Regions from separate parts of the Paenibacillus oryziterrae genome, predicted to be linked through region 3. Evidence: predicted binding sites of a transcription regulator. Region 3 holds the regulator's gene; each other region holds the start of a gene.
What was found. Region 3 encodes Rex, which represses fermentation and respiration genes when NADH is low (regulators of the CRP and FNR family bind a similar motif). Its sites were predicted from a motif close to TTGTGAAATATTTCACAA; they were not measured.

Region 1 (3,284 bases), on a different contig from region 3:
CAATCCGCTGGGTCTTGGAGATACGCTGACTTCAGGAATTGTCAGCTATACCGAACGTCAGATTCCGGTATCGCTTAATCAGGATGGCGTATATGACTGGGAGCAGGAAGTCATTCAGACCGATGCGGCCATTAATGAAGGCAACAGCGGAGGTGCGTTGGTCGATCTGAACGGCCAGGTAATTGGCATCAACACAATGAAGATCTCGGACACTGGAGTCGAAGGCCTTGGGTTTGCGATTCCCGCCAATCATGTGCTGGAGACGGCTGATGAGCTTACTGAGAAGGGACGTGTTGCCCGTTCTTACCTTGGTGTATATTCCGTCGATCTGAATAATCCGTATGTACCGCTTGATGAAGAGCAGCTAAAGAAACTAAAACTTCCAAAAGATGTAAAAGACGGAGCAGTTGTTCTCGATGTGGTAGGTCCGGCGCAGAAAGCAGGCCTTCAATTCAATGATGTCATCGTCAAATTTAATGGGCAGCCCATTTCTTCGACATTGTCCCTGCGCAAATATCTGTATGATCATACTAAGATTGGTGGAGAGCTGAAGGTCACTTTTTACCGTGATGGTGTGCTCAAAGAGTTGTCTGTTATACTTGAAGAGAAACCACAGGAATAAAATGAACGAAAGCTGTATATACTATTATCGAAGAGATGTTGACGGGCTGATAGCCCTTACATTGGGAAGTCAGCCTTTTTAGAACATAAACGGTGAAATTCGGATGGGACAGCTTGCCTTTGGATTTGAGGTATGTTAAGATGATAATATTAATGCAGCTAATGTTTAAATTTTCCTGTTGAAAAGGGCTGTAATACTATAAATGCAACCTTTCTCAATGTGTGAATTTTTTCTTTGTCTGAAGATAAAAAGAACATATTAATTTAAATTTGTGGAGGTAACACACATGCAAACAGGTACAGTTAAATGGTTCAACGCAGAAAAAGGATTCGGATTCATCGAAGTTGAAGGCGGAAGCGACGTATTCGTACACTTCAGCGCAATCACTGGCGAAGGCTTCAAAACTTTGGATGAAGGCCAACGCGTTGAATTCAACGTTGTTCAAGGCAACCGTGGACCACAAGCCGAAAACGTTGTAAAACTGTAATAATAGAAGGCACCGTCCCGCTTTTTTTGAAAGTTGGGACGGTCTTTTTTTTATTTATGGAAGACAACTTGCAACATAAAGGAAGGGAGGAACGGCAATGAACTACCGGAAGAAGCCTTTGGAGGAAATACCGGAAGAAGATACCGCAATATGGGCCTGTACCAACGATGGATGTAACGGATGGATGAGGGATAATTTCGCATTTGAACATGCGCCTTCCTGCCGTCTATGTCACTCCCCAATGGTTCGCAGCACAAAGATGCTGCCCCTGCTGCTCAATTCGAATGGCGACCTCAAGTCGCTGAAGAAGGGTATTTCCATTACCTGATCCAACGCCTTTATAGCCAAGTAAATGTAATAGAAGAACGTATAACTGAAAGACGGGAAACCGTCTTATTTTTTTTGCTTTTTCTCAATAATTTGTGATATTTGTCACAAATTTATTGCAATTCTAGCCGATAAAGGGAGTATAATGTGATATATATCACGCTGTGAGGCTAAAATTTTTGACAGAATATATATTACGAAACAGGGAAAAGGAAGGGGAGAAATATGGATACAGTGATGCTGTCGCGTATTCAATTCGCGTCGACTACGATTTTTCATTATTTCTTTGTACCGGTATCAATCGGACTCACACTCTTGATTGCCATTATGGAGACGATGTATGTCAGAAAAGGCAACGAAGAGTACAAACGCATGGCACAATTCTGGGGCAAGCTCTTTCTTATTAACTTCGCCGTGGGCGTTGTAACAGGGATTCTTCAGGAGTTCCAGTTCGGAATGAACTGGTCGGATTATTCACGGTTTGTCGGCGACGTATTTGGCGCACCGCTTGCGGTTGAAGCGCTGCTCGCATTCTTTCTGGAGTCTACGTTTATCGGACTATGGATTTTCGGGTGGGATAAGGTCTCCAAAAAGATTCACTTGCTGTCCATCTGGATGGTAGCACTCGGTACGATGCTGTCAGCTTTCTGGATTCTGGCGGCCAATTCTTTCATGCAGCATCCCGTTGGTTTTGCGATGAATAACGGGCGCGCGGAGATGAATGATTTCTTTGCGCTAGTTACGAACGGCCAATTGCTCGTGGAATTCCCGCATACGGTGCTGGCTGCCTATGCAACAGGTGCGTTCCTGGTTACAGGAATCAGTGCCTATAAACTGCTGAAGAAGCAGGATGTATCTTTCTTTAGAAAATCATTTGAGATCGCGGCAATCGTTGGGATTATCTCCTCTATTGGTGTAGCGGTGGCGGGTCATGCTCAAGCGCAATACCTGGTGAAGACACAGCCGATGAAAATGGCAGCCTCGGAAGGCCTTTGGGGTAAAAGTGGTGACCCTGCGCCATGGACGGTATGGGCCAATATCGACTCTGAGAATGGAGTCAGTACGGGAGAGTTTAAGGTTCCTTATCTGCTGAGCTTCCTCTCCTACAGTAAATTCTCCGGCGAAGTTAAAGGGATGAACGAACTGCAGGCGCAATATGAACAGGAATACGGTCCAGGGGATTATATTCCGCCGGTAAAAACAACCTTTTGGAGCTTCCGCATCATGGTTCTCGCGGGTACTCTGATGATTGTTCTCGGAATGTATGCAATCTTCCTTATGTGGCGGAAAAAGATGGACCGTCCGAACACCTGGTTTATGCGCTTTATGCTGTGGGGTCTGCTTCTGCCTCCAATCGCAAATACAGCGGGTTGGATTATGACAGAGATCGGACGTCAGCCTTGGACTGTATTTGGACTTATGCAGACAGAAGACAGCGTATCGCCGAATGTATCGGCCGGACAGGTGCTGTTCTCGGTAATTTCGTTTACGGCAATCTACGCGATTCTCGGACTCGTTCTGGTAGGACTGTTCATTAAAGTTATTAAAAAAGGCCCTTACGCAATGGATAACGATCATGGCGTATCGCATGATCCATATAACAAGGGGGGTGCTCCTATTGTCTCTTAATGAATTATGGTTTGTGCTGATCGCAGTGCTGTTCGTTGGGTTCTTCTTCCTGGAGGGCTTTGATTTTGGTGTAGGCATGGAAACGCAGTTTCTCGCCAAGAATGATACGGAGCGCCGGGTACTGATCAACTCGATCGGGCCTTTCTGGGACGCCAATGAAGTTTGGCTGCTGACAGGAGCAGGCGCGATGTTCGCCGCTTTCCCGAACTGGTACGCTAC
Region 2 (3,284 bases), on a different contig from region 3:
TGATATCACCCAAAGAAAAGTAACCATCAAGATTCACTATCCAACACCTGACTTGACAGAAATGAGAGCTCAGGAAGATGACAAAATCAAACGGTTCCAAGCGGTTTATCCGAATGTTGAAATCGTTAAGGATGACTGGCAGTACAATGTAAGTGAAATTGGTGTGAAAATGGCTGCTAACGAAGCACCAACTTTCTTCAATACGTATGCAACTGAAGCGAAATTCCTCGTGGAAAAAGGCTGGGTAGCCGACATCACCGATCTGTGGAACAAATACGAATACAAAGACCAAATCAATCCGGTTCTGCAAAACCAATTCATTGTTGATGGTAAAGTTTTCGGTGTAACACAAAAGGGTTACGTAGTTACCACTATTATTAACAAGAAAATGCTGGACGAAAAAGGCGTGGCAGTTCCTGCGATGGACTGGACTTGGGATGACATGCTTGCTACTGCCAAAGGCGTAGCTGATGCCAAAAAAGGGATCTCCGGTATTGCTCCTATGGGTAAAGGTAATGAAGCAGGCTGGAACTGGACCAACTTCCTGTTCGAAGCCGGCGGAGAAATTCAAAAGATTGAAGGCGGCAAAGTGGTTACCGCATTCAACTCTGATGCAGGTGTGAAAGCACTGGACTTCTACAAAAAGTTGAGATGGGAAGCTAATGCTATTCCTCAAGACTGGGCACTCGGCTGGGGCGATGCTGTAGGTGCATTCCAACAAGGACGTACAGCAATGGTAATGGCCGGTTCTGACGGCGTTATCGAGCAAGCGCTGAACCAAGGCGGTTTGAAACCGGAGGAAGTTCTGACCTATCCAATGCCTGCAGCTGAAAAAGGCGGCAAGCACACTGGGGTTCTCGGCGGCGACTATCTTGTAATCAACCCGAACGCAACAAAAGACGAGCAAGAAATGGCATTCCGTTATATTACATTTGACTACTTTTCCGATAAAGGTCTGGAAGCACTTGATGCAATTATTGCCCAACGCGTAACGGACGGCAAATTCTTCATCCCGCCGCTTCTTGACTACTATGCTGCTGATTCCGAATTCGGCCAAAAAACCAAAGCTGTATATGACAAATACGATAACGTATACCAATACAGCCCTGACATTATGGCACTCTTGGACGGCAAACCTGAAGCACAATACAACACCCAGGACTACTATGCAACAATGTCCAACGTAATTCAGGAGCTCTTCTCTAAAGAAGGAACAGATTCCAAAAAACAACTGGACGATGCAGCCAAAATCGTTCAAGAGAAATTCTTTGATACCATCAAAGTAGAGTAGTTTGCAGTAATCCTAAATAACCTCTCTTCAGAAACAGCGCATGATGCTGTTAAGAAGAGAGGTTATTTAAATTTTTAAACATATTGACCGATATATATTGTATACTAAATTATGGGACCCCAATTGGAAATGAAAGCGCTTTGAAAACAAATCAAAAAAAGTTTATAGTATGTGAAAGATTTCACTATGCAAGACGAAAAAGATGTGATATGATTGGTTTGTGAAAAAAATAACAAAGTGTTTGACAGGAGGAACGAGAGAAAATGGCAGTTAAAAACGAAGTGCCAACTCAGGCAAAGCAAGCTTCCGCTGAGGAATATATCCAGACATTGGTGGACAAAGCAAAGAAAGCATTAGATGAGTTCATGCTTCTCGATCAAGAGCAAGTGAACAAAATTGTGCAGGCTATGGCGCTGGCTGGTCTCGACAAACACATGTATCTGGCAAAACTGGCTATTGAAGAAACAGGCCGTGGAGTATATGAAGACAAAATCACCAAGAACATTTTCGCAACTGAATACATCTACAACAACATCAAGTACGATAAAACAGTTGGTGTTATTGAAGACAACAAATATGAGAACTTCCAAAAGATCGCTGAACCAGTAGGTATCGTAATGGGTATTACTCCGGTAACTAACCCAACATCCACTACAATGTTCAAAGCATTGATCGCTATCAAAACTCGTAACCCGATCATCTTCGGTTTCCATCCATCTGCACAAGAGTGCAGTAAGGAAGCAGCAAGAATCTTGGCTGAAGCCGCTGTAAAAGCTGGCGCACCTGAGAACTGTATCCAATGGATCGATGCACCAACTATGGACAAAACAAATGCTCTGATGAACAACGATGACGTTGCATTGATTCTGGCAACTGGCGGTTCCGCAATGGTTAAAGCGGCTTACAGCTGCGGCAAACCAGCACTTGGCGTAGGTCCTGGTAACGTTCCTTGCTTCATTGAAAAGAGTGCAGACCTTGACCAAGCAGTAACCGACCTTATTCTTTCCAAATCTTTCGACAATGGTATGATCTGTGCATCCGAGCAGGCTGTAATTATAGAAGAACCAATCTTCGACCAAGTGAAGAAGAAAATGATCGCATCCGGTTGTTACTTCGTAAATAAAGAAGAAGCTGCTAAATTGACTAACGGTGCAATGAACGTTGAGAAATGCGCAGTTAACCCGGCAATTGTTGGACAATCCGCTGTGAAGATCGCTGAAATGTGCGGTATTCAAGTACCAGCCGGAACTAAAATTCTGGTTGCTGAAATCGAAGGCGTAGGTACTAAATACCCGCTGTCCGCTGAGAAGCTGAGCCCGGTTCTGGCTTGCTACAAAGTGAAAAACGCTGATCAAGGTATCGAGCGTGCAGCTCAAATCGTAGAGTTCGGAGGCATGGGCCACAGCTCCGCTATCCACTCTAACAATGAAGAAGTTATCATGAAATTCTCCAACCGTCTGCAAACTGGACGTATTCTGGTGAACTCGCCATCCACACACGGCGCGATCGGCGATATCTACAACACAAATATCCCTTCATTGACACTGGGATGCGGATCTTACGGACGTAACTCGGTATCGCAAAACGTTACAGCAATTAACTTGATCAACGTGAAAAGGGTGAACCGTCGTACCGTGAATATGCAATGGTTTAAAATTCCTGATAAGATCTATTTCGAAAAAGGATCCACTCAATACCTGGCAAAAATGCCTGACATCACACGCGTTGCAATCATCACTGACCCAATGATGGTGAAACTGGGTTATGTTGAAAGAGTTGAGCACTACCTGCGTCAACGCCAAACACCAGTAGCGATCGAAGTGTTCTCTGAAGTTGAACCGGATCCATCGACAACTACTGTGGACAAGGGTACTGCAATGATGCAAAGATTCCAACCAGACTGCATCATCGCACTCGGCGGCGGTTCCCCTATGGATGCTGCCAAAGCTATGTGGTTGTTCTATGAATACCCAGATACTGATTTCAACGATCT
Region 3 (3,284 bases):
TTACGAATCATTCCAAATTGTTCGCAGATGTGAAGGCGGGCCATCAATTGCTGCCAGCTTACGAGCACCTGGTCATTGATGAGGCCCATCACCTGGAGGATGTAGCAGGTAAGCATTTGGGTATGCACATGAAGCATTTTACGGTTACGCACACACTCTCCCGTCTCTTTAAAGACAGCCGCAATGGGCAGCTTCCTGTACTCCGGCAGCAGCTTCAAACTGCGGGAAGTGAACAGGCAGGAGAATGGAGTGCGATTATCGACCGCATATATACGGATCTGATCACCGTGAAAGAGACCTGGGATGCCCTGAGCGAGAAGCTTTTTAGTCTTCTTCCGGATCGAAGCGATGCCGGAGCGGGTGAAGCGGGTCAATTGATTCTGCGCCTGCTTCCTGGTAAAAAGCCCGCCAATTGGGCAGAGCTTGCCGCGCTTGAGAATGGTATGGTTACCACACTCAGCGATGTTCTGCGGAATGGCGAACGAATGCTGAATGAAATGAAGGATCAGGATGGCCAGTCCTCTTCCGACAGCCTGATAACGGATATTGGCGGCTTATTTAAAGACTTGGCAGCCATTAGGGATCAAGTGCGGTTTTTTATGGGCTTGAACGATGAAAGTGTAGTATATTGGCTGGAAGCGAACGGAAATTACCGCAGCAAGTCGCTGCAGATCTATGCAGTTCCCGTAGACGTCAGCTCCCAGCTAAAGGAATTATTTTTTGATAAGAAAAAGAGTATTGTTCTGACCTCGGCCACACTATCTGTTGATAAATCTTTTCAATTTATGATCGATAACCTGGGTCTGAATGAAGCTGCGGAAGAAGGCCGCCTTATGACGGTTCAGCTTCCCTCGCCGTTTCATTACCGGGAGCAAGCGTTATTAGTAATCCCAAGAGACTTCCCAAGTGTAAAAGGCAGTATTGGTGATGCACGCTTTGTTGATACACTGGTGCAATCGCTCGCAGAAGCTGCGGTAACCACGAAGGGAAGAATGCTGGTGTTGTTCACCTCGTACCGTATGCTCCGGCAGGTGTATGATCCTTTGAAGGAAGCGTTGTCTCTGCAGGACATCACCGTGCTGGGACAGGGCGTGGAAGGGGGAAGCAGAAGCAAGCTGATCCGCCGTTTTCAAGACAGCAGTGCTTCCGTACTTCTGGGTACCAGCAGCTTCTGGGAGGGAGTCGATATCCCCGGGGAAGCACTGACGTGTCTCGCGATTGTCAGACTGCCGTTTCAACCGCCTAACCATCCGCTTGCAGAGGCGAAATCGGAACTGCTGCAGGCACAGAAGAAGAATCCATTTATGAAGCTGTCGGTTCCGCAGGCGGTCATACGCTTTAAGCAGGGTTTTGGCCGTCTCGTGAGAACTGCGAAAGACCGGGGGATTGTAATTGTGTATGATACCCGGGTAATTGAGTCTTATTACGGTAAGTATTTCCTTTATTCCTTGCCAGGACCTAAAATGGAACATATGCGGACTGACCAGATGGTCCCGCGTATTGCCGAATGGCTGGAGGAGGGGGGCGTCTCCTAAACGCCCGATTTACACAATAAAATTACTCGCGGAACTTGAATCTCCGTTTATGCAGAATATAACCTTATAGGAGGAGAAAATATGAAATCGGATAAAATATCGGAGGCTGTTGTCCGCAGGTTGCCAATCTACCTGCGTTTTCTTAACGATCTCCACAAACGTGAAATCGCAACCGTCTCTTCTCAGGAGCTTGGACAAAAGCTGGATCTTAATCCAGCGCAAATCCGTAAGGATTTAGCCTATTTCGGTGATTTCGGAAGAAAAGGCATTGGTTATGATGTCAGCTACCTTATTGAAAAAATTCGGCATATCCTCAAGCTGGACCAGCAAATCAACGTGGCATTGGTTGGAGCCGGTAATCTGGGGCATGCGTTATCTAACTATAATGCCTATTTGAAGGACACCATGAAAATTACAGCAGTGTTCGATTCCTACGAGCCGAAGATTGGCGAGAAGATTAATAATTTGACTGTACAGCCAATGGAAGAACTGGGAAGTACCATACGTGCGCAAGGCATACGGATTGGTATTATCACTGTTCCTGAATCAGAGGCGCAGAATGTGGCGGATATCCTCGTGGATTCAGGCATTGAAGCTATTCTGAACTTCGCACCTGTTATTCTGAAGACCCCAGCGTCTATCCGGATTCATGCAGCAGATTTCACTACAGATTTGCAGAGCTTGGCTTATTATTTACAAGATGGAAAGGAAGAAGTTGAACATGGCGAATAAAACCTTTATCCGGAACGGAAGATTTACGGTTCCCGGAACAGACAAACCTGTCCTAAGCGGATATATGATTATAGAAAATGATCTGATCACTTACATAGGCGAAGAAGAACCTGATCATGAAGGTGCTGAAGTAGTAGACGGTAGCCGCCTGCTCTTTATGCCGGGCCTGGTAAATACACATGGACATGCAGCAATGTCATTGCTGAGAGGCTATGGGGACGATCTTGCATTGCAGGTATGGCTGCAGGAGAAAATGTGGCCGATGGAAGAAAAATTTACGGGTGACGATGTGTATTGGGGATCTTCATTGTCGATCTTAGAGATGCTTAAAGGCGGGACTACGACATTCCTCGATATGTATGACCATATGGATCGTGTCGCGGAAGCGGTCTCAACATCCGGAATCCGTGCCGTTCTGATGCGCGGTGTAATCGGACTCTGCCCTGAGGATGTACAGAACCACAAGCTAGCGGAAGCTATCGAGTTCGCCCGTACCTGGCATGGCAAAGCAGATGGCCGGATCACGTCGATGATTTCGCCACATGCACCATATACCTGCCCTCCGGAATTTTTCGTGAAATTTGTTCAGGCTGCTCATGATCTGGACCTCCCGATGCATACCCACATGTCGGAGACCCGTCGTGAAGTCGAGCAGAACGTGGCAGACTATGGCCTGCGTCCCGTAGCTCACCTGGAGAGCCTTGGCATGTTCACTCGCCCATCACTGGTAGCGCATGGTGTTCACCTCGAAGATGAGGAGATTGAAATTCTCGCCCGTTACAAGGTGGGAGTGTCCCACAATCCCGGCAGCAACCTGAAGCTTGCAAGCGGCATTGCGCGTGTAACCGACTTGCTTCGTGCAGGTGTGCCTGTATCGCTTGGAACGGATGGAGCGGCAAGCAACAATAACCTGGACATGTTCGAGGAAATGCGCCTGGCTGCGTTGATTCATAAAGGAATTAGCGGTGATCCTACCGCTGTCCCTGCTCCGCAGGCATTGCAGCTTGCTACCGAGTA

Region 1: the regulator Rex is predicted to act here: its motif matches at 1,530-1,547, upstream of ACAN55_RS22850 (cytochrome ubiquinol oxidase subunit I).
Region 2: the regulator Rex is predicted to act here: its motif matches at 1,461-1,478, upstream of adhE (bifunctional acetaldehyde-CoA/alcohol dehydrogenase).

What each region holds. Positions count from the first base shown of each region.
Region 1 is NZ_JBGJZO010000037.1:23,334-26,617, reverse strand. Features, by position in the region: gene ACAN55_RS22865 (S1C family serine protease) at 1-622, shown strand, start outside; gene ACAN55_RS22860 (cold-shock protein) at 909-1,109, shown strand; gene ACAN55_RS22855 (cold-shock protein) at 1,207-1,437, shown strand; gene ACAN55_RS22850 (cytochrome ubiquinol oxidase subunit I) at 1,662-3,065, shown strand; gene cydB (cytochrome d ubiquinol oxidase subunit II) at 3,025-3,284, shown strand, end outside.
Region 2 is NZ_JBGJZO010000007.1:193,019-196,302, forward strand. Features, by position in the region: gene ACAN55_RS10735 (ABC transporter substrate-binding protein) at 1-1,291, shown strand, start outside; gene adhE (bifunctional acetaldehyde-CoA/alcohol dehydrogenase) at 1,555-3,284, shown strand, end outside.
Region 3 is NZ_JBGJZO010000003.1:210,459-213,742, forward strand. Features, by position in the region: gene dinG (ATP-dependent DNA helicase DinG) at 1-1,535, shown strand, start outside; gene ACAN55_RS05680 (redox-sensing transcriptional repressor Rex) at 1,617-2,267, shown strand; gene ACAN55_RS05685 (amidohydrolase) at 2,257-3,284, shown strand, end outside.